Regions from separate parts of the Micromonospora sp. DT227 genome, predicted to be linked through region 2. Evidence: riboswitches for the same ligand, from Rfam matches in the RefSeq annotation. Region 2 holds a riboswitch; each other region holds the start of a gene.
The links. Region 2 has a riboswitch for cobalamin ahead of ACLQ2W_RS13610 (ribonucleoside-diphosphate reductase subunit alpha). Riboswitches for the same ligand answer to the same signal wherever they lie in the genome.
Positions count from the first base shown of each region.

Region 1: linked by a shared signal. The riboswitch ahead of cobN (cobaltochelatase subunit CobN) and the one ahead of ACLQ2W_RS13610 (ribonucleoside-diphosphate reductase subunit alpha) in region 2 are both predicted to bind cobalamin.
Region 3: linked by a shared signal. The riboswitch ahead of ACLQ2W_RS03790 (ABC transporter substrate-binding protein) and the one ahead of ACLQ2W_RS13610 (ribonucleoside-diphosphate reductase subunit alpha) in region 2 are both predicted to bind cobalamin.

Region 1 covers NZ_JBNCLA010000011.1:138,762-145,738, reverse strand. Annotated here, with positions in the region: gene ACLQ2W_RS29410 (VWA domain-containing protein) at 1-2,260, opposite strand, end outside; gene cobN (cobaltochelatase subunit CobN) at 2,257-5,925, opposite strand; cobalamin riboswitch at 6,246-6,375, opposite strand; gene bluB (5,6-dimethylbenzimidazole synthase) at 6,639-6,977, opposite strand, start outside.
Region 2 covers NZ_JBNCLA010000003.1:285,398-292,374, reverse strand. Annotated here, with positions in the region: gene ACLQ2W_RS13610 (ribonucleoside-diphosphate reductase subunit alpha) at 1-1,138, opposite strand, end outside; cobalamin riboswitch at 1,260-1,469, opposite strand; gene ACLQ2W_RS13605 (alpha/beta hydrolase family protein) at 1,583-2,779, opposite strand; gene ACLQ2W_RS13600 (cytochrome P450) at 2,870-4,093, opposite strand; gene ACLQ2W_RS13595 (hypothetical protein) at 4,161-5,174, opposite strand; gene ACLQ2W_RS13590 (TetR/AcrR family transcriptional regulator) at 5,244-5,825, shown strand; gene ACLQ2W_RS13585 (SCO5389 family protein) at 5,895-6,287, opposite strand; gene ACLQ2W_RS13580 (carboxyl transferase domain-containing protein) at 6,435-6,977, opposite strand, start outside.
Region 3 covers NZ_JBNCLA010000001.1:762,782-769,758, forward strand. Annotated here, with positions in the region: gene mqnE (aminofutalosine synthase MqnE) at 1-541, shown strand, start outside; gene ACLQ2W_RS03770 (hypothetical protein) at 549-1,010, shown strand; gene ACLQ2W_RS03775 (DUF4229 domain-containing protein) at 1,038-1,316, shown strand; gene ACLQ2W_RS03780 (C39 family peptidase) at 1,376-2,716, opposite strand; partial or broken gene ACLQ2W_RS03785 (M14 family metallopeptidase) at 2,923-4,233, shown strand; cobalamin riboswitch at 4,304-4,473, shown strand; gene ACLQ2W_RS03790 (ABC transporter substrate-binding protein) at 4,557-5,489, shown strand; gene ACLQ2W_RS03795 (FecCD family ABC transporter permease) at 5,558-6,646, shown strand; gene ACLQ2W_RS03800 (ABC transporter ATP-binding protein) at 6,762-6,977, shown strand, end outside.

The sequences.
Region 1 (6,977 bases), on a different contig from region 2:
CAAGATCGCGGGCGAGCGGGTGGGTGAGGGCGTTCAGCAGGTGGTGCGGGGCACTGAGCTGGGTGGCCAGGCGGCGGGCCAGGTGTAGGCGGACGGGGCCCGATTCGCAGTCGACGACCACACAGGGGGCGCCGGTGGCGGCAAGGAGCGTCGCCGCCGTGGCCGCCCGCTCCAACGGGCGCCGGCCCGCGGTGGCCCGACCGTCGGTGACGATGAGCACCAGGGGGCGGCGTTTCGGGTCGCGCAGCCGTTCCCGGCGCAGCAGGTCGGCCGCCGCGAGCAGGCCCTCGGCCAGCGGGGTACGCCCACCGGTGGACATCTCGGCCAGCCGGATCGAGGCGGTCAGCACCGACGAGGTGGCCGGCAGCAGGGTGCGAGCCCGGTCGCCCCGGAAGGCGATCACCGCCACCTTGTCCCGCCGCTGGTACGCGTCGGTGAGCAGGGCGAGCACGGCGTCCTTGACCGCCGTCATCCGCTCGCGAGCGCCCATCGACCCGCTGGCGTCCACCACGAACAGCACCAGGTTGCCCTCGCGTCCCTCGCGGACCGCCTCGCGCACGTCGTCCGGGCGCAGCCGCAGCGGACCGGTGAGCCGACCCCGGGCCGCCTGGTGCGGCGCGCCCGCGCGGACCGTGGCCGGCAGGTGCAGCGCGGTCACCCGACCGGCCGGCACCCGGGCGCCCGTGGTGCGGCCCCGCCCGGTGCGGGCGCGGGATCGCCGACCGGGCACCCCGTCCCCCACCCCGGGCGCGGTGAGCAGCCGCGCCTTCAGCCCACCCCGGGGTACGGCCACCGACTGACCGGCGGCGGCGTCGCCCGGACGCGGCCGGTCACGACGCTCGTCGTCGTCGCCAGGCCCGCCGCCGTCGGCCCACCCGGGCCGGCCGTCCGCCGGCCGTCCGGCGGGACCGTGCGACCTGTCCCCGGCGAACGACTCTCCGTCGGGTCCGCCTCGGTCGGCGTCGGGTCCACGACGCTCGGCGTCGACGGTGTCGCGCCCGCCGGAACCGTGCCGCCCCGGGCCGGCCCCGTCGGGACCACGACCGTCCCCGGCCGCCGGGTCTCCGCCGCGCCCGTCCGGGCCGCCCCCGCCGAAGCCGGGCCCGTCCCCCGCCGCCCCACCAGGACCGCCGGGACCGCCGGAACCGCCCGGACCGCCCGGACCGCCGGAACCGCCCGGACCGCCGCCCCGCGGGCCGTCGCCGTCGCCGTCGCCGTCGCCGCCGTCGTCCGGGTCATCGGGGTGCTCGTCCTGGGCGCGCTGCAACGCCTCGTCGAGGCGCTTGTCGTCCAGACCGGGAGTGTCGAACGGGTCGCGGCGACGCCGGTGCGGCAGGGCCAGCCGGGCGGCCACCCGGACGTCGTCGACGGTCACCCGGTCCCGCCCGTGCCAGGCGGCGTGCGCCATCGCGGTACGGGCGGTGACGATGTCGGCGCGCATCCCGTCCACGTCGAACGTGGCGCAGACCTCGGCGATCTGGCGCAGCGAGGAGTCCGGCAGTCGCACCCGGGCGAGCCGTTGCCGGGCGGCGGCCACCTGTCGGGCGGTCCGCGCATCGGCCTCGGCCCAGCGGGCGGCGAAGCCGGCCGGGTCGGCGTCGGCGGCCAGCCGGCGACGGACCACCTCGACGCGGACCGCCGGGTCCCGGCTGGCGCCCACCTCGACGGTGAGCCCGAACCGGTCGAGGAGCTGCGGGCGCAGCTCACCCTCCTCCGGGTTCATCGTGCCGACCAGCAGGAACCGGGCCGCGTGGCTGACCGAGACGCCCTCCCGCTCGACGTGGTTGCGACCCATCGCGGCGGCGTCGAGCAGCAGGTCAACCAGGTGGTCGTGCAGCAGGTTCACCTCGTCGACGTAGAGCACGCCGCGGTGCGCGGCGGCCAGCAGGCCCGGTTCGAAGGCGCGTACCCCCTCGCCGAGGGCCCGCTCCAGGTCCAGCGAGCCGACCACCCGGTCCTCGGCGGCGCCGACCGGCAGCTCGACCAGCCGGGCCGGCGCGGTCTCGGCGGCGGCGCCGGCGGGGTGCGGACCGTCCGGGCAGGCCGGGTCGGGCGCGGCCGGATCGCACCCGAACCGGCAGCCCGCCAGCCGCCGCACCGGTGGCAGCAGCGCGGCGAGGGCCCGTACCGCGGTGGACTTGGCGGTGCCCTTCTCGCCCCGCACCAGCACCCCGCCGATCGCCGGGGAGACGGCGTTGAGCAGCAGCGCCAGCCGCATGTCGGCCATGCCGAGCACAGCGCTGAACGGGAAGGTGCTCATGCGCGTTCCTCCAGGTCACCCTCGCTGGCGAGGTACGTGTCGCGGAGCCGGTCCAGGGTGGCCGGCTCCGGTTCGGCCCACAGCCCCCGGTCGGCGGCCTCCAGCAGCCGCTCGGTGATGCCGCGCAACGCCCACGGGTTGGACCGCTCCAGGAAGTCACGGGTGGTGTCGTCGAAGACGTAGGCGGCGGCCAGGTGCTCGTACATCCAGTCGTCGACCACCCCGGCGGTGGCGTCGTAGCCGAACAGGTAGTCCACGGTGGCGGCCAGCTCGAACGCGCCCTTGTAGCCGTGCCGGCGCATCGCGGCGATCCACTTCGGGTTGACCACCCGGGCCCGGAACACCCGCCGGGTCTCCTCGCCCAGCGTCCGGGTGCGCACGTCGTGCGGCATCGCCGAGTCACCCACGTACGCCTCCGGCGAGGCGCCGGTCAGATGGCGGACCATCGCCACCATCCCGCCGTGGTACTGGAAGTAGTCGTCGGAGTCGACGATGTCGTGCTCGCGGGTGTCCTGGTTCTTCACGGCCACCGCGATCCGGGCGAACGAGCGTTCCATGTCGGCACGCGCCTCCCGCCCGTCGAGACCCCGGCCGTAGGCGTAGCCACCCCAGACCGCGTACACCTCGGCGAGGTCGGCGTCACTGCGCCAGGTTCGGGCGTCGATCAGCGGCAGCAGTCCCGCGCCGTACGCGCCCGGTTTGGAGCCGAAGATCCGGGCGGTGGCCCGCCGCTCGTCGCCGTGCTCGGCCAGGTCGGCGGCGACGTGCGCGCGGACGAAGTTCTCCGCGTCCGGTTCGTCCAGCGCGGCCACAAGCCGGACGGCGTCGTCGAGCAGCGCCACCACGTGCGGGAACGCGTCGCGGAAGAACCCGGAGATGCGGACCGTGACGTCGACGCGGGGCCGGCCCAGTTCCGCGGTCGGCACCACCTCGACACCGGTGACCCGCCGCGACCGGTCGTCCCACACGGGTCGGCAGCCGAGCAGGGCCAGCACCTCGGCGATGTCGTCGCCCTGGGTCCGCATGGCGCTGGTGCCCCAGACGGACAACCCCACCGACCGGGGGTACGCGCCGGTGTCGGCGAGGTGCCGCGCGAGCAGCGAGTCGGCCAGCGCCGTGCCGACGTCCCAGGCGTTGCGGCTGGGAATGGCCTTGGGATCGACCGAGTAGAAGTTGCGACCGGTGGGCAGCACGTTGACCAGCCCCCGGGTGGGAGAGCCGGACGGGCCGGGCGGCACGAACCGGCCGTCCAGGGCGCCGAGGGTGTTGGTCAGCTCGTCGGTGGTCCGCGCCAGGCGGGGCACCACCTCGGTGGCGGCGAAGCGGAGCACCGCGGCGGCGTCCGGGACGGCCCGGCCGGTCACCTCCGCGACCACCGCCTCGACCGCGTCGGCGTCCCAGCCGAGGGTCTCCATGCCGACCACCAGCCGGCGCGCCAGCGCCTCGATCAGGTCGACGGCGTCGGCGGCGGTGACCGACGGCCCGTCCACGACCTCGGTCAGCGCGGCCGGCAGGGCCATCCGCCGCCCCGGCGACGCGAGCAGCGCCTGCTCGTCGAGACCGTACGCGCCGGCGAGCGCCTGCCGCAGGCCGGGCAGGGCACGGGCGCCGCCCCAGACCTGCGGGGCGCGTAGCACCGCGAGGACCAGGTTGACCCGCGGTTCGTCGGTGGGGGCGGCGGCGAGGACGTGCAGCCCGTCGCGGATCTGCACGTCCTTGACCTCACAGAGGTAGCCGTCGAGGTGCAGCACGAAGTCGTCGAAGTCGTCGGCGTCGGGCATCGCCTCGGCGTGCAGGTCGTGGTGCAGTTCGGCGGCGCAGACCAGGTCCCAGATCTGCGCCCGCACGGTCGGCGCCTTGGCCGGGTCGAGGGCCTGCACGGTGGCGTACTCGTCGAGCAGTTGCTCCAGTCTGGCCAGGTCCCCGTAGGTCTCGGCGCGGGCCATCGGCGGCACCAGGTGGTCGACCACGACGGCGTGGGCACGCCGTTTGGCCTGGGTGCCCTCACCGGGATCGTTGACGATGAACGGATAGACCAGCGGCAGGTCGCCCAGCACCGCGTCGGGGGCGCAGTCGGCGGCCAGGCCGAGGCCCTTGCCGGGCAGCCACTCCAGGGTGCCGTGCTTGCCCAGGTGCACCACGGCGTCCGCGCCGAACCCACCGTCGGCGACCGGCGCGGCGAGCCAGCGGTACGCGGCCAGGTAGTGGTGGCTGGGCGGCAGGTCCGGGTCGTGGTAGATGGCGATCGGGTTCTCCCCGAAGCCGCGCGGCGGCTGGATCAGCAGCACCACGTTGCCGAAGCGCAGGCCGGCCAGGACGATGTCCCCACCCTCGGTGTACAGCTCGCCGGGCGGCTCACCCCAGTGCTCCCGCATCCGCTCGCGCAGCGCGGCGGGCAGCTCGTCGAACCACCGCCGGTACGTACGCCCCGGTATCCGGGCCTCGGCGGCGCGCTGCTGCTCCGGGGTGAGCCACTCCACGTCGTGGCCGCCCGCGGCGATCAACGCGTGGATCAGGGCGTCGCCGTCGTCGGGTGGCGGGGCGTCACCCAGGTGGTAGCCGGCGTCGGCCATCGCCGCGAACAGCCGGACGGCGGAGGCCGGGGTGTCCAGACCGACCGCGTTGCCGACCCGGGAATGCTTGGTCGGGTACGAGCTGAGCACCACCGCGACGCGCTTGTCGGCGGCGGGCACGTGCCGTAGCCGGGCGTGGCGGACCGCGATGCCGGCCACCCGGGCGGCCCGGTCGGGGTCGGCGGCGTAGACCGAGAGCCCGTCGGCGTCGATCCGCTTGAACGAGAACGGCACGGTGATGATCCGGCCGTCGAACTCGGGGATGGCGACCTGCATGGCGGCGTCCAGCGGGGACAGTCCGGCGTCGCTGCCGGCCCACTGCTCGCGGGTGCTGGTGAGGCAGAGGGCCTGGATCACCGGCACGTCCAGCGCCGCGAGGGCGCCGACGTCCCAGGCGTCCTCGTCGCCGCCGCCGGAGGCGTCAGCGGCCACCGCTCCGCCGGCGGCGAGCACGGTGACCAGCAGCGCGTCGCACCGGCCGAAGAGACCGAGCGGACCGGCGCCGGCGGTCAACCCCCGCAACGAGCCGCAGAAGATCGGCAGCGGGTTCCCGCCGGCGGCCCGTACCGCGTCGGCGAGCACGTCGACGAAGCCGGTGTTGCCGGCCAGCGCGTGCGCCCGGTAGAAGACGATCCCCACGGTGGGCCGGCCGGGGACGATCTCCGGATCGCCGTGCACGCCGTAGGCCGGGGTGGGCGCGGGCGGGTCGAAGCCCTCGCCGGTGAGCAGCACCCGGTCGGACAGGAACCGGGCCAGCCGGCTCAGGTTCGCCGGGCCGCCCTCGACCAGGTACGCGAGCGCCTGGGTGACCACACCGGACGGCACGGTGGAGACCGCCATCAGCTCCGCGTCGGGCAGCGCCTCACCGCCGAGCACCACCGTGGGGACGCCGCTGGCCAGCACGGCGGCCAGCCCGTCCGGCCAGGTCTGCCGGCCGCCGAGCAGGCGTACGACGGCGAGGTCGACGCCGTCGACGAGCGCGGGCACCGCGTCGGCGGCGACCCGCGCGGGGTTGGCGAGCCGGTAGTCGGCGTCGCTGGCGCGGGCGGCCAGCAGGTCGGTGTCGGCGGTGGACAGCAACAGGATGCGCACGAGAAACTCCGGAGAGTGACACCCGGGGTCGCGCGGAGGCGACCGGGGCGAAGTGGGATGGGAGCGGCGTCAGCGGGTGCGGCGACCCGCGGCGCGACTCACCGAGACGCGGGTCGGGGAGCGGTCAACGCTGGCGGCACGCGCCCCGGCCGAGGGGGTCCACGGTCCCGGGTGCGCCGGCACGACCGGCGGCATGGCAGGCAACGGGTGCGGCGGAGCGTCCACCGTGCGGATCATGACGATGTTCGTCGATGAAAGAGATGCCGTGCGTCATCGGGTCCTCCTCGGGTGTCCACGCCCTGGGGTACGTCCGACGGCCGAAGTATCCTGGCTCCCGGATCAACGCTCACCCCCGGCCTTCCAACCGCGCACGCACGGTCGTGGCTCGCAAGGGGGGATCACTCCCCGGTGACAGTGGCGGGACCGCGCCGGAATCGCACCGGCTTCCTTCACTGCCGTCAGGCCGCGAATGCTGCCACACCTCACGACCTGCGGTCAACGCCACTCCACCACGGGCAACCGTCGCCCGGACCATCGAGACCGGCCGATCAGTCCCCCAGCCGCCCCGCCGGGGTCACGACCCTCCGGACCGGCGCTCCGCCGGCGCCCGGGCCGTCTCGATCGCACAGCCCCGAACACGCCGCTGACCGAGAGCGATCAGGTAGCGCGGGTAGGGGCAGTCCGGCGCTGCCCCTACCCATGCGGCAGAGACGTCACCTCGTGGCGGACGCGGGGTTCCAGCGGTCGTGGTGGATCGCCGCGGACAGGGGGCGCCGGTGGCGCCAGCCGTGTCGTTCGAGATCGGGCACCGCTTCGAGGTGGGTGACGGGGCCGAGGCAGAGCCAGGCGACGGGTCGGATGCCGGCCGGGATGGCGAGCAACCGCTGGAGGAACTGCTCGCGATAGAACGACACCCAGCCGAGGCCGAGGTCTTCGGCGGTGGCGGCCAGCCAGAGGTTCTGGATGGCCAGACAGGTCGAATACAGGCCGGTGTCGGAGATGGCGTGGCGACCCAGGACCGCTGGGCCGCCACGGTCGGGGTCGTAGGTCAC
Region 2 (6,977 bases):
CCTCGCCGTACAGGTCGGGCAGCTCCGGCGCGTCGGACGGGTCGATCAGCGACCAGTCCTCGTCCGCCTCGACCCGGCGCATGAACTCGTCCGGGATCCAGTTGGCCAGGTTGAGGTTGTGGGTGCGCCGGGACTCCTCGCCGGTGTTGTCCCGCAGCTCCAGGAACTCCTCCACGTCCGGGTGCCACGGCTCCAGGTAGACGCAGGCCGCGCCCTTGCGCCGGCCGCCCTGGTTCACCGCCGCCACCCCGGCGTCGAGCGTCTTGAGGAACGGCACGATGCCGTTCGACCGCCCGTTCGTGCCCCGGATCAGCGCGCCCCGGCCGCGCACCCGGGACCAGGAGATGCCGATGCCGCCGGAGAACTTCGACAGCTTCGCCACCTGGTGGTAACGCTCGTAGATGGAGTCCAGCTCGTCGCGGGGCGAGTCCACCAGGAAGCACGACGACATCTGGGTGTGCCGGGTGCCCGAGTTGAACAGCGTGGGGGAGCTGGGCAGGTAGGCCAGGCTGGACATCAGCCGGTAGAGACCGACCGCCTCGGCCGGGGCGTGCGACAGCCCGCAGGCCACCCGCAGCAGCCAGTACTGCGGCGTCTCCACCACCAGCCGCGACTCCGGGTGCCGCAGCAGGTAACGGTCCGCCACCGTACGCAGTCCGAAGTACTCGAACCGCAGGTCACCGGCCGGGTCCACGGCGTCGTCCAGCTCGTCGGCGTGGCGGGCCACGAACGCGGCGGTGTCGTCACCGATCAGCCCCAGCCCGTGCGCGTACCCGATCGACTCGCTGAAGCGCGTCACCTGTTGCCCACGGACCTCCTCGTCCACGTACGCGGCCAGCAGCCGGGCCGCCAACCGGGAATATTGCGGCTCCTCGCCGATCAGCTCCGCCGCGGTCTGGATCGACAACCGGTCCAGCTCCGCGGTGCTCGCCCCGTCGTAGAGCCCGCTGATGGTCCGGGTGGCGACCCGCAGCGGATCGACCTCGTCCAGGTCGGCGACCCAGCGCTCGACCGCCCGGACGATCCGGTTGACGTCGACCGGCTCGGTGTCGCCGTCCCGCTTGCGGACCCGCATCGCCAGCCGGCGCTGCTCCGGCCCGGTGGCACCGGACCGCTGACTCTCCTGCACGACCGTCATGACCTCTCCCTCGCTGTCACCGATGGTCTCGGCCGGCGGGAGAACGCCAACGGGCACGGCACGCAGGCCGGCCCGGTTGCTGGCGTCGGTCGTCCCGCGCGACCTTCGACCGCCGCGCGCGGCAGCGCACGGCGCGCTGGCAGGTCTTCGGACTCGCGGGCGTGACACGAAGGTCGCCTACTGGCCGTCGCTTCCCAGGCCGGTGGCCCAGTGCTGATGACGGCGGTCGTTCCCACTCACCGCTGCGGGGCAGTCCCGGACTTCCACCGGGTTCCCTCTTGCCTCGGCCGCGCCTGTCAGGCGCGGCCGAACCAGCTGCGGGGACACCATATATGGCGGTGATGGCCGGTAGGCAACACCAGATGGGAGGTGAAGGCGGGGCCCCTTGTTAACGCCTCCGGTAGAGGAGGGGGCCCCGCTTGACACCGCCGCCCGCCGATCGGCTCAGGCCACGAACGACACCTCGGGGAAGGAGCGGCTCGGGCCGCGCAGCAGGTGACCCCGGTGCCGCAGGTGCCTGTCGAAGAAGGCCAACGGGTACGCCTGTTGGATGCGTACCGCGCGGGCGGGGTCGAGGGTGCCGATCCAGCCGGTGAGCTCCTCGTCGCTCATCCCGATCACCCGGGCCAGTTGCGGCACCAGCCACTGGTTGTCGCCGTACGACTGGTGGAGCGCGCCGGCAGCCTGGACGTTGAGCCGCCAGCCGTGCAGGTGCGACCAGAACTCGGCGACGGCGGGCTCCGTGACGCGGGTGTACTCCGCCGTCATCAGCATGAACGGCCGGTCCAGGTCGGTGGGCCGCGGCTGGGACAGCATCGGGCCGTCGAAGCTCAGCCCGGCGCGTACCCGCTGGTCGGTGCCCATGGTGAGCGCGGTCGCGGTCCCCCCCTTCGACCAACCGAACATGCCGATCCGGTGCGGGTCCAGCGCCGTGCACAGCCCGGTCGGGAGCGGCCGACGGTCGACGTCCGGGTTGCCGCCGGCGGCGAGGACGGCGATCTGGTCCAGCACGAACCGCACGTCGCGGGTGTAGGTCCAGGGCGTCGCGTCGTAGTCGTCCTCCCGGACGGTCACCCGGCCGTCCGGGAACTCGCTGGGCCCGTCGTACGTGTGGTCCACCGTGACCACCGCGTATCCGTGGCTGGCGAGTTCCTGGACCACGATGGTGGTGTCCGATCGATGGCTGCCCGCGCCGTGCGAGTAGACCACCACCGGCAGCCGACGGGCGGCGCGTCGCACCGGCGCGCCCTCGTGGCCGGCGGTCAGCGGCGCCCGCACCGCGTCGGGATCGAACCCGGTGGACTCCAGTAGCGCACGTAGCGACGCGGCGGTCATCCACTCGGCGCGGGGGTGCCGCCACACGTCCCGGGCCGGATACCAGACGTTGACCATCAGCTCCCGATACCGTCCCGGCCCGGCGAGGGGGTCCGGTTGTGACCGGTCGACCAGGTGCAGCGCAACGGTGCCGACCGGGTGGGGTCCGGTCGGTGTGGGCAGTGTGAGCCGGGCCGGCCCCGGTTGGGCCGTGGCCGCCGTCGTGCGGCCGGCGACGCCGATCGACGCGCCGGCTCCCACCGCCAACGCGGCCCGGACCAGGGTGCGGCGGGTCATGCCGTGTTCGGGGACGGATGTCTCGGTCATCAGTGATCCTCCTCGGCAGCTTATTCACTCAGTATATATACCGAGTGTATAGATGCAAGCGCGTGCCCGGTCCACGGCCGGGTGCCGCGCCTACCAGGTGACCGGCAGCGCGACCGGGCCGAGGATGGCGTGGCCCGGCTTCCACGGCACCTCGTCCGGCGGCACCGCGAGGCGCAGGCCGGGCAGCTCCCGCAGCAGCAGGCCGAGTGCGGTGCGGACCTCCAGCGCGCCCAGGTGGGCCCCGATGCAGTAGTGCGCGCCGTGGCCGAAGGACAGGTGCGGCGTGGGCGCGCGGTCGAAGTCCATCCGTTCCGGGTCCGGGAACACCGCCGGGTCGCGGTTGGCGGCGTCGTGCGAGGGGACCACGATGTCGCCCGCCGCCAGTCGGGCGCCGCTGGGCAGCGTCACGTCCGCCATCACCCGCCGCGGCATCTCGTCGCCGTTCGCGGTGGAGTGCAGCCGCTCCAGTTCGGCGACCGCGCCGTCCAGCCGCTCGGGGTGCGCGAGAAGGTACGCCCATCCGGTGCCGGCCGGCCCGTACGGCTCGGTCTGGAGCACGTGGACGAACGTGGCGATCGAGCTGGCCGTGGTCTCCCAGCCACCCACCACGAGTGAGATCGGCAGCTTGATCTGGACGTCCACCGGCTGGTCGGCGGCGGCGGTCGCGATCCGGCCGAGCAGGTCGTCGCCGGGTCGGTCGCGTCGCTGTTCGAGCTGCTCCCACAGGTAGCCGCCCATCTCCTCGGCGGACCGGGCCGCCTCCTCGCGGCTCAGGTCGCCGGCGCCGAGGAACATGTCGCCCCACCGGCGGAACCGCATCCGGTCGTCGGCCGGCAGGCCGAGCAGGTCGCAGATCACGTCCAGCGCGAACGGGACGGCGAAGTCGCGGACCAGGTCCGCCGGAGCGCCCCGGCCCACCATCGCGCTGAGCCGCTCCTCGGCCGCGGTGCGGACCGCGTCGCGCAGCCCGTCGACGGCCGGCCGGGTGAACGCGTCCTTCACGGTGCCGCGCACCCGGGCGTGCTCGGCCCCGTCCATGCCGAGCATGGTGCCGGACACGTCGACCTCGTCGGCGTACGCGGCGGCGGCCCGGGAGAAGACGTCCTGCCGGCGCAGCACCTCGCGCACGTCGGCGTACCGGCAGATCAGCAGCGCCGGAACCGGTTCGCCGCCGACCCGGCGGACGATGGGCACCACCGGAGAGCCGGCCGCGAACCGGGCGTAGTCGGGGTGCTTGTGCGGGCCGGGCGGCCGGTTGACGCCGTCGGCGTCCTGGTAGAAGGGATGGGGCCGGCGGGCGTCGATGTCCGTCATCCGTCCACAGTGCCAGTTCCGTCCCGGCGGCGGGGCCCCGCCGTCGGGACGGCGGCGGGCCGGACGCCTAGCCGGCCGACCGGCTCGACGCGCGGGCGTGGCCGTACTCGGCGAGGGCGTGGAAGGCGGCCTTGGGTGTCCACGAGCCGTCCGGCAGCACGCGCACGATGCCCCGGGCCGCCAGGTCGTAGTCGTGCTCCGGGTCCTCGGTGGTGGGCAGGTGCCGGTTCGCGAACGTGTAGACGAACGCCGCCTCCACCCCGCCCGCCTCGTAGTCGCGCAGCAGGTCGACGAGGTAGCGGGCCTGGCCCTCCTCGTCGCGCTCCAGCGTCGCGGTGAGCTTCGCCGCCCGGCCGTGCTCGTCGTAGGTCACCGGTTCCGTCGCGCCCGCGACGTCGGCGGCGCCCCGATACGTGCAGCAGCCGAACTCCGTGGCGGCGTACGGCTTGCCCTGGCCCACCGCCGCCGCGAGGCTCTGCGGAAACGCCGCCGCGTTCGTGGCGTCGCGGTAGCCGGCGTCGCTGGCGATGATGTCGAACGGGGTCCAGTCGACGCCTTCGAGGGGGATCGAGGCGTATCCGACCGGGCCACCGAACCGCTCGCGCACCGCGGGAAGCGCGTCGGCGAAGAAGTCGCGCACCGCGGCCCGCGCGACCGGGACCGCCTCCCGCATCCGCATCGGATCGGTGAACAGCGCCAGGCGCTCGGTCAGGTCGCGGCCGGGCAGGAAGCCCTCGGTGAACATGGAGATCTCGGAGCCGGTGAGGTAGACGACCGTGGCGCCCTCGCGTCGCAGCCGCTCGGCCCGTTCGGCGCCGTCGAGCAGGAACGCCATGAGCCCGGCGCGGTCCAGGCCGTTGGTGAACGGGCAGTACCACACCTCCAGCCCCGTCTCGGCCGCCAGGCGCGCGGTCAGCTCCAGCCGGTCCTGGACGCCGCCGGTGATCCGCACCGCGTCGCAGTGCAGCTCGTCGCGGATGACCCGCAGGTCGCGCCGTACGGTCTCCGGGTCGAAGGGTTCGTGGGTGGTGGACCCGGCGCTCACGAAGCCGGTGTCGTAGTTCATGCCGAAGACGCGCATCTCGCGTTCCTCCCCGTTCGGTAAGGTACGCCGCGTACCCTACAGGGTACGTCGAGTACCCTGCAAGCCATGGGCACGAGGCGCCGGGGCGAGGAACTGGAACGGGCGATCCTGCACGCCGCCGCGGCGGAACTGCGCGAATCCGGATACTCGGGGATGACGATGGACCGGGTCGCCGCCCGCGCCGGCACCAACAAGAACGCCATCTACCGCCGGTGGCCGCACCGGGCGGCGCTGGGCATCGCGGCGTACCGCCACCTGTCCGACGCCGCCATGCCGAACCCGGACACCGGAACGTTGCGCGGCGACGCGCTCGAGATGCTCCGGCGGGCCAACGAGACGTGGTCCTCGCCGCACGGGACGATCCTGCGTGGCCTGCTCGCCGCCGCGGCCGACGACCCGGAGCTGCTCACCCTGATGCGGGAGCGGTCCGGGGCGGACACCATGGACCGCGCGTGGCTCGGGATGCTGGAACGGGCCGCGGCCCGGGGCGAGGCGCCGGCGGCGGCCGCCCGGCCCCGGGTGGCGACGGCGCCGATGATGCTGCTCCGCGCCGAGTACGCGATGCGCGGCATCCCCTCGGTCCCCGACGAGGTGCTTGTCGAGATCGTGGACGAGGTGTTCCTGCCGCTGGTGCGCGGCCACGGCTGACCCGGCGCCGACCCCACCGGGCCGGCGGCGGGCCGGCGGGGCACGCCGGCCCGCCGCGTGGCGCGTGGCTCAGCAGTTGCGCAGCGTCGGGGACTGGTTCAGCAGTTGGCCCCGGCTGGAGGTGAACCGGCGGTACGCCTCGGAGCCGGCGGCGGACGGCCGGAACGCGGCCACCCGGTGACAGTTCTGGAACGCCAGCCGCACCCCGAAGTGACGCTCCAGGCCGGCGCGGATCGCGTCGCTGGCGAGCGCGCGCAGCAGTTGCCCGCGCTCGGTCTCGCCCGGCGGCGGCACGACGTTGTCGGTGAAGTCGGCGTCGGACGTCGCCAGGTCGGCGACCACCCGGCTGACGGTCTCCCAGGCGTACGGCAGGGAGTCGCGGACGCAGGCGACGAACGCCTCCTCGGACACGGGACCGGCCTCGGCGGCGCGGAGCAGGGCGGGCGGAACGGTGAGCGACATGTCTCCTCCACTTCCGGAAACGACAACCGTTTCCATCAAGCTGACGTGGTGAGCACATCACGGCCGGTTCGGCCCGGTCAAGCACCGCCACACGCGAAGCGGCGGACGGGCCCGAAGCCCGTCCGCCGCCGTCGACGCGTCCTGGGGTCAGCCCAGACGCGCCTCGATCGCCTCGATGATCCGGGGCCGCAGCTCGGCGGCGCGGATCACCGCGTCCACCGAACCGACCTCGACGGCACGCTGGATGCTGTGCACCCGGTCGAACTCGGTGGCCACCTCGCCCAGCTTCTCGGCCCGCACCGACGACCGCAGCTCGTCCAGCTCCCCGGTGAGCGTCGCGCGCTCGGTGCCGGTGGCGGCCCCGACCCGGCGCTCCAACTCGCGTACCCGGGGATCGGCGGCGGTGCGCGCGGCGACCTCGCCGGCGAAGACCACGGCGGCGGCCGGCGCGCCACCGAGCACCGAGGCGAACGAGCCCTCGATCGCCAGCACCGTCATGGCCGGGTTGAGCGCCTTGGAGAACACCACGAACGCGCCGCCGTGGTAGCGCGAGATCACGCAGAACACGATCGGGCCGCGGAAGTTCACGATCGCCCGGCCGATCTCCGCGCCGTACTCCAGTTGCAGCTTGCGCATCGACTCCGGCGAGCCGTCGAAGCCGGACAGGTTGGCCAGCACGACGAGGGGCCG
Region 3 (6,977 bases), on a different contig from region 2:
GAAGACGCCGTCGACCATGCTCTACGGCCACATCGAGGAGCCCCGGCACCGGGTCGACCACGTGCTGCGGCTGCGTGAGCTGCAGGACGAGACCGGGGGCTTCCAGGTCTTCATCCCGCTGCGCTACCAGCACGACTTCGTCGACTCGGCGGACGGCAAGGTCCGTAACCGGATCCAGGCCCGCACCACGATGGCCTCCCCGGCCGAGTCGCTCAAGACGTTCGCGGTCTCCCGCCTGCTGTTCGACAACGTCCCGCACGTGAAGTGCTTCTGGGTCATGCACGGGCTCTCGGTGGCCCAGCTCTCGCTGAACTTCGGCGTGGACGACCTGGACGGCTCGGTGGTGGAATACAAGATCACGCACGACGCCGACTCGTACGGCACGCCGAACACCATGCACCGGGACGACCTGCTCCACCTGATCTGGGACGCCGGCTTCCGCCCGGTGGAGCGGAACACCCGCTACGAGACCGTCCGTGAGTACGCTGCCGCGCCGTCGATGGCCGAGCGCCGTTCCGAGCCGCAGCAGGTCTGGGCCTGACCCGGCGATGAGCACCGGCAGGTCTGGGCCTGACCCGGCGACGAGCACCGGGGAGCAGCAGCGCGGTTTTCCTCGGCGGGACGCCGAGGGACGCATCCTGACGCTCGGTGACCTGCTCGGCGTGACGCTCGCCGGCCTGGTCATCGGCGTGCTGGCGTTGCTGCTCTTCGAGTGGGCGTTCGCCGCCCTCGGCGCCGGCGGGTTCGGGGGGACCAACGGCTGGCTGGCGGTGATCCTGCCGCTCTGGCTGTTCTGGGACGACTTCCGGGCCTGGGAGTTCGGTGCCGCCCGGGTGCTGGCGGCGCTGGTCGGGCTCGGGGTCGGCGTGCTGGCCGGGTTGCTGGCGGCCGGGCTGGCCGCGGGGCTGCCGGCGCTGTTCACCGGCGCGCTGGCCGCGGCGGTTTTCACCGTGGTCTACGCGGTGATCTGGTTTCATGGCGTGCACTGGCTGGCCCGGCGGACGGGCTGAGGTGGCGGAGAGAGTGGGAATGCGGGCATGAGCGCGGCGGTCAAGTACACGCTGGGCCGGATCGGGCTGTTCGTCGCGGTGCTGGCGGCCCTCTGGTTCGTCGAGATGAACATGTTCCTGCGGCTGATGCTGGCGTTGGTCTTCTCCGCCACGCTGTCGTTCTTCCTGCTGAAGGGGTGGCGGGACGAGATGGCCGGGGAGATGGCCGACGCGGCGGAGCGCCGCCGCGCCGAGAAGGACCGGCTGCGCTCCGCCCTGGCCGGCGACGACCAGCCCACCGACGCACCGGGCGAGCCCCGAGGCTGAGTGGTGAGAAGGGGCCCCTTCTCGACGCCAGGCGTTAAGAAGGGGCCCCTCCTTCCAGCTCACCAGTTGGTGGAGCCTGGGACGGTGGGCCAGGGGCGGTTCAGCGGCTTGATCAGGTACGCGATGCCGCCGGAGCCGGAGGCGACGGTGCCGTTGGCCCGGTAGCGCTTGGTGCGCTGCCAGATCTGCTCGAACTGCTCGCGCTTGTAGACGTTGCGCACCGCCTCGTTCGAGGACGACGCCGGGTCGTTGACGATCACGTCGCCGTCGGCGGTGAAGCCGACGATCACGAACAGGTGCCCGGAGGTGCCGTAGTTCGCCCCGTCCAGCTCCTCGGCCAGGAACGACTGCGACGTGACCACCGGGATGCCGGCCTTGATGAACCGTTCCGCCTCGTCCAGCGAGTGCAGGCGGGTGACGCGCGCCTCCAGGCCGGGGAAGCCGGCGGCGTACGCGGTGTTGAACGGCCAGTTGCCGGCGCCGTCGTACTCGTGGTCGTAGGTCATCCGGGCGGCGTGGTCGACGGTCGGGTCGGCGTAGGCGGGGTCGACCCAGGCGGTGTCCTCGGCCGAGGGCTTGCGTCCCCAGTACTCGACCACCATCTCGGTGGAGGTGGGCGAGCACCACGCCTCGCCGCCGCCGTCGTACTCCGGGTACTCGCCGATGTGGACGTTCTGCGAGTAGCGGGGCACGGCCAGCTCGGTGCCCCAGGCGATGCCGCCCCGGCTCGGCGTGACGGTGAACCGGTCCGGCACCTTCGAGGCCATCGCGCCGACCATCCGGACCTGCGGCGCGGCGGCCTGTCCGGGCGCGCGGTAGAGCGTCAGCCGGAGCTGGTACGAGCGCAGCAGCACCCCGGCCGAGGCGTCGTCGACGGCGAACGTGTCGGTCCAGATGCTCGACCAGGGGTCACCCTGACCGTCCAGCGTGGCCCGCTTGATGTCCTGGTCGCCGGAGGCCCAGCGGCCCATCACGTACCACGGGGTCTGGGCCCCGGTGTTGTAGGTGCCGTGCAGCTCGACCTGGATCCAGGTGCCGGCGGGGGTGCTGGCGTTCCAGGACGCGACGAGCTCGGTGGCGTCGAACCCGATCCGCCGCTCGGGTGAGGTCCAGGTGGCGTACTCCCAGGTGCGGGTGGCGCCGGTGTGTTCGTCGGTGAAGTCGGTGGTGCCGGCGGGCCGGGCGATGGTGAGCGCCGGCTGGCGGCCGGGCACGGCGCGGGTGCCCTGGTGCGTGCCGGTACGCCAGTCGGGGTAGCGGGAGAACTCCTGGAAGGTGATCTGTTCGTCGTGGGTGACGCCCGGCCGGGGGCCGTTGGCCTGGGCGGGTGCGGTGGTGCCGAGCAGGGTGAGCGCGGTCAGGCCGGCGAGGGCGACCGTGCGCAGGGGTCTTCCGAACATGGCAGCTCCACGGGGAAACGGCATCGTTGCCGTTCACTGTCGTCCTTGGCGGGAAGTTTCGCCAGATGTTCAGCCATGGAAAATCATTGCCGACGTGAGGATCAGGTCGGGATGGTTCATGACAACGACGGATGTTGATATGACCATGTGACTGCTGGTGGAGTGTGCGGACAACGGGATCTCCCCGTACCCCGAGGAGGTTGTCCATGGCCCTCCGCACGTCCCCGCTGCGCCGCCGGCTCGCGTTCGTCGCCGCCGTCGGCCTGATCCTGGTCACCGCCGCCGCCGGGCCGGCCGCCGCCCGCCCCGACCCGGACCGGGCCGGCGAGTCGGCCGCCGTCGCCTACCGGGTGCTCGGCCCACGCACCGTCGCCGACCGCACCGCGGTCGCCCGCACCGGCGCCGCCATCGACTACTCCGAACACGGCGTGCTGCACGTCACGGCCACCACCGCCGAGGCGAACGCGATCACCCGGCTCGGCTTCCGGCTGGAGAAGGACGTCGCCCCGGCGCCGGCCGGCGGCGCGACCGCGTACGCGTTCCCGCCCGCCGACTCGAACTACCACGACTACGCCGAGCTGACCGCGGTGGTGAACCAGGTGGTCGCCGACCACCCGAGCATCGCCCGCAAGCTCAGCATCGGCACGTCCTACCAGGGCCGGGACCTGATGGCCGTGAAGATCTCCGACAACGTCGGCACCGACGAGAGCGAACCGGAGATCCTGTTCAACGCCCAGCAGCACGCCCGCGAGCACCTGACCGTCGAGATGGCGATCTACCTGCTCAACCTGTTCACCGACAACTACGGCACCGACTCCCGGATCACAGGCATCGTGAACTCCCGGGAGATCTGGATCGTGCCCACCGTCAACCCGGACGGCAGCGAGTACGACATCGCCACCGGCTCCTACCGCTCCTGGCGGAAGAACCGGCAGCCCAACAGCGGCTCCACGTACGTCGGCACCGACCTGAACCGCAACTGGAGCTACCAGTGGGGCTGCTGCGGCGGCTCGTCCGGCACGAAGTCGTCGGACACCTACCGCGGCCCGTCCGCCTTCTCCGCCCCGGAGACCGCCGCGCTGCGCAACTTCGTCAACAGCCGGGTCGTCGGCGGGGTGCAGCAGATCAAGGCGAACATCGACTTCCACACCTATTCCCAGCTGGTGCTCTGGCCGTACGGCTACACGTACAGCAACACCGCCACCGGGATGACCGCCGACCAGTACAACACGTTCGCCACCATCGGCCAGCAGATGGCGGCCAGCAACGGCTACACCCCGGAGCAGTCCAGCGACCTCTACATCGCGGACGGCACCAGCATCGACTGGATGTGGGGCGCCCACAAGATCTGGGCGTACACGTTCGAGATGTACCCCGGCTCGGCCTCCGGCGGCGGCTTCTACCCGCCCGACGAGGTGATCCCGGCGCAGACCTCGCGCAACCGGGACGCCGTGCTGACGCTCTCCGAGTACGCCGACTGCCCGTACCGGGCGATCGGCAAGCAAAGCCAGTACTGCTGACCTCACCCGGCGGCGGGGACCCCGGCTCCACCCCCACCGGGGTCCCCGCCCACCCCGCCCGTCCGGGTGATCTCCGCTGGTCGTGCGCTACGGTGTCACCGACCGTGCCACAGCGAAGCCGGTGCGAAACCGGCGCTGTCCCGCAACTGTGATGCCCCGTACGGTCGGCGTCGGCCTCCCGCCGGCGCCGACGGACGTGGGACGAGCCAGGTCGCCTGCGGCCCGGTCGCGACACGCGCCTTCGAGGAAGGGCGCCTCGCGGACGGGGCCCTTCCAGCCTGTCGGCGAAGCACCACGCTCCTCGACCGACAGGAGGACCTGTGACCCGACGTACCCCTCGGCTCTTCGCCACCGCGCTCGCGGCCGGCGTGCTGCTGCTCGGCGGCTGTGCCGAGAAGACCTCGACCGACGCCCCCGCCCCCGGCGCGTCCGGCGGCTCGTTCCCCGCCAGCGTGGGCAACCTGACGCTGGAGAAGCGCCCCGAGAAGATCGTCTCGCTGTCGCCGACCTCGACCGAGATGCTCTTCGCCATCGGCGCCGGCAAGCAGGTCGCCGCCGTCGACGACCAGTCGAACTACCCGGCGGACGCGCCGAAGACCGACCTCTCCGGCTACCAGCCGAACGCCGAGGCGATCGCCGCGAAGAGCCCCGACCTGGTGGTGATCACCAATGACACCAACAAGATCGCCAGCCAGCTCGTCGCGCTGAAGATCCCGGTCCTGCTCACCCCGGCCGCGACCACGCTCGACGACACGTACCGGCAGCTCACCGACCTGGGCAAGCTCACCGGCCACCCGGCCGAGGCGGACGCCGTGGTGCGGAAGATGAAGGACGACATCACCGCGCTCACCAAGGACCTGCCCAAGCGCGCCGAGAAGCTGACCTACTACCACGAGCTGGGCCCGGAGCTGTACACCGCGACCAGCAAGACGTTCATCGGCACCATCTACGCGCTCGCCGGGCTGGAGAACATCGCCGACCCGGCCGACGCCGGCGGCAAGAGCGGCGGCTACCCGCAGCTCTCCCAGGAGGTCATCGTCAAGGCGAACCCCGACTTCGTCTTCCTGGCCGACACCAAGTGCTGCCAGCAGAGCGCCGACACGGTCAAGGCGCGCAGCGGGTGGGCCGGCCTCACCGCGGTCAAGAACAACCAGGTCGTGGCGCTTGACGACGACATCGCCTCGCGTTGGGGCCCGCGCGTCGTCGACCTGCTGAAGGCGATCGTCGACGCCACCGCCAAGGTTCCGGCCTGACCGTGGCCGTACGACCGGCGGACCCCGTGCCGGCCGGGACGCCCGACGCGTCCCGGCCGGCCGGCCGGCTGCCGCGCCCCCGCCGGGGCGCGGCACACGCCGACGCTCCGGCCCGGCCGGCCGGGCTGCGCACCCGCTGGCTGCTCGCCGGCCTGGTGGCGGTGCTCGTCGCGCTGGTGGCCGGCGTCTCGTTCGGCCCGGTCAGCCTGCCGCCCGCCAGCGTCGCGGCGGAACTGCTCAACCTGCTGCCCGGCGTGCACCTGGACAGCGGCCTCACCGAGCAGGAGGTCGCCATCGTCACCGAGCTGCGCCTGCCCCGGGTCGTGCTCGGTCTGCTCGTCGGCGCGCTGCTCGCCCTGGCCGGCGGCTGCTACCAGGGCGTCTTCCGCAACCCGCTGGCCGACCCGTACCTGCTCGGCGTGGCCGCCGGGGCCGGGCTCGCGGTCACCGCGGCGATCGTGCTCGGCGCCGGGGCCGGCGGGGCGCTCACCGGCCTGCCGGTCACCGTCCCGCTCGCCGCGTTCGTCGGCTCGCTCGGCGCGGTGGCGATGACGTACCTGCTCGGTGCCGCCGGCGGCCGGGACCGCTCCCCGGCCACACTGATCCTGGCCGGGGTGGCCGTGTCGGCGTTCCTCGCCGCCGGGCAGACCTACCTGCTGCAAGCGCACTCGGACAGCCTCCAGCAGGTGTACTCCTGGCTGCTCGGGCGGCTCTCCACCGCTGGCTGGCACGACGTGCTGCTGGTCCTGCCGTACTTCCTGCTCACCGCCGTGGTGGTGCTGGCGCACCGGCGGGAGCTGGACGTGCTCGCCCTCGGCGACGACGAGGCCACCAGCCTCGGGCTGCACCCGCAGCGGTCCCGCTACCTGCTGATCGCCGCCGCCTCGCTGGGCACCGCCGCCGCGGTCTCCGCCTCCGGCCTGATCGGCTTCGTCGGCATCATCGTGCCGCACACCGTCCGGCTGCTCGCCGGCTCCAGCCATCGGGTGATCCTGCCGCTGTCGATGCTCTTCGGCGGCGCGTTCCTGGCGCTGACCGACGTGGTCGCGCGGACCGCCGCGGCACCCGCCGAGATCCCCATCGGCGTGGTGACCGCGCTGCTCGGCGGCCCGTTCTTCGTCCTGATCCTGCGCACCGCCCGCGGGGTGCGCGCGTGAGCGCGAGGAGTGAGCCGGGTCTGCGAGCCCCGCAGTCGCACGCCCCGGGGACCAGCGTGAGCGCGAGGAGTGAGCCGGGTTTGCGAGCCCCGCAGTCGCACGCCGGGAGGCCAGCGTGACCGCCGCGGTCGAGGTCCGGGACCTGCGGGTCGAGTTGGGCGGCAGTCCGGTCCTGGCCGGCGTCGACCTGACCGTCGCGGTGGGCGAGTGGGTCACCGTCATCGGCCCCAACGGCGCCGGCAAGTCGACGCTGCTGCGCGCCGTCGGCGGCCTGCTGCCCGCGCCGGACGCCGTCTCCCTCTTCGGTACGCCGATCCGCGCGCTGCGCCGC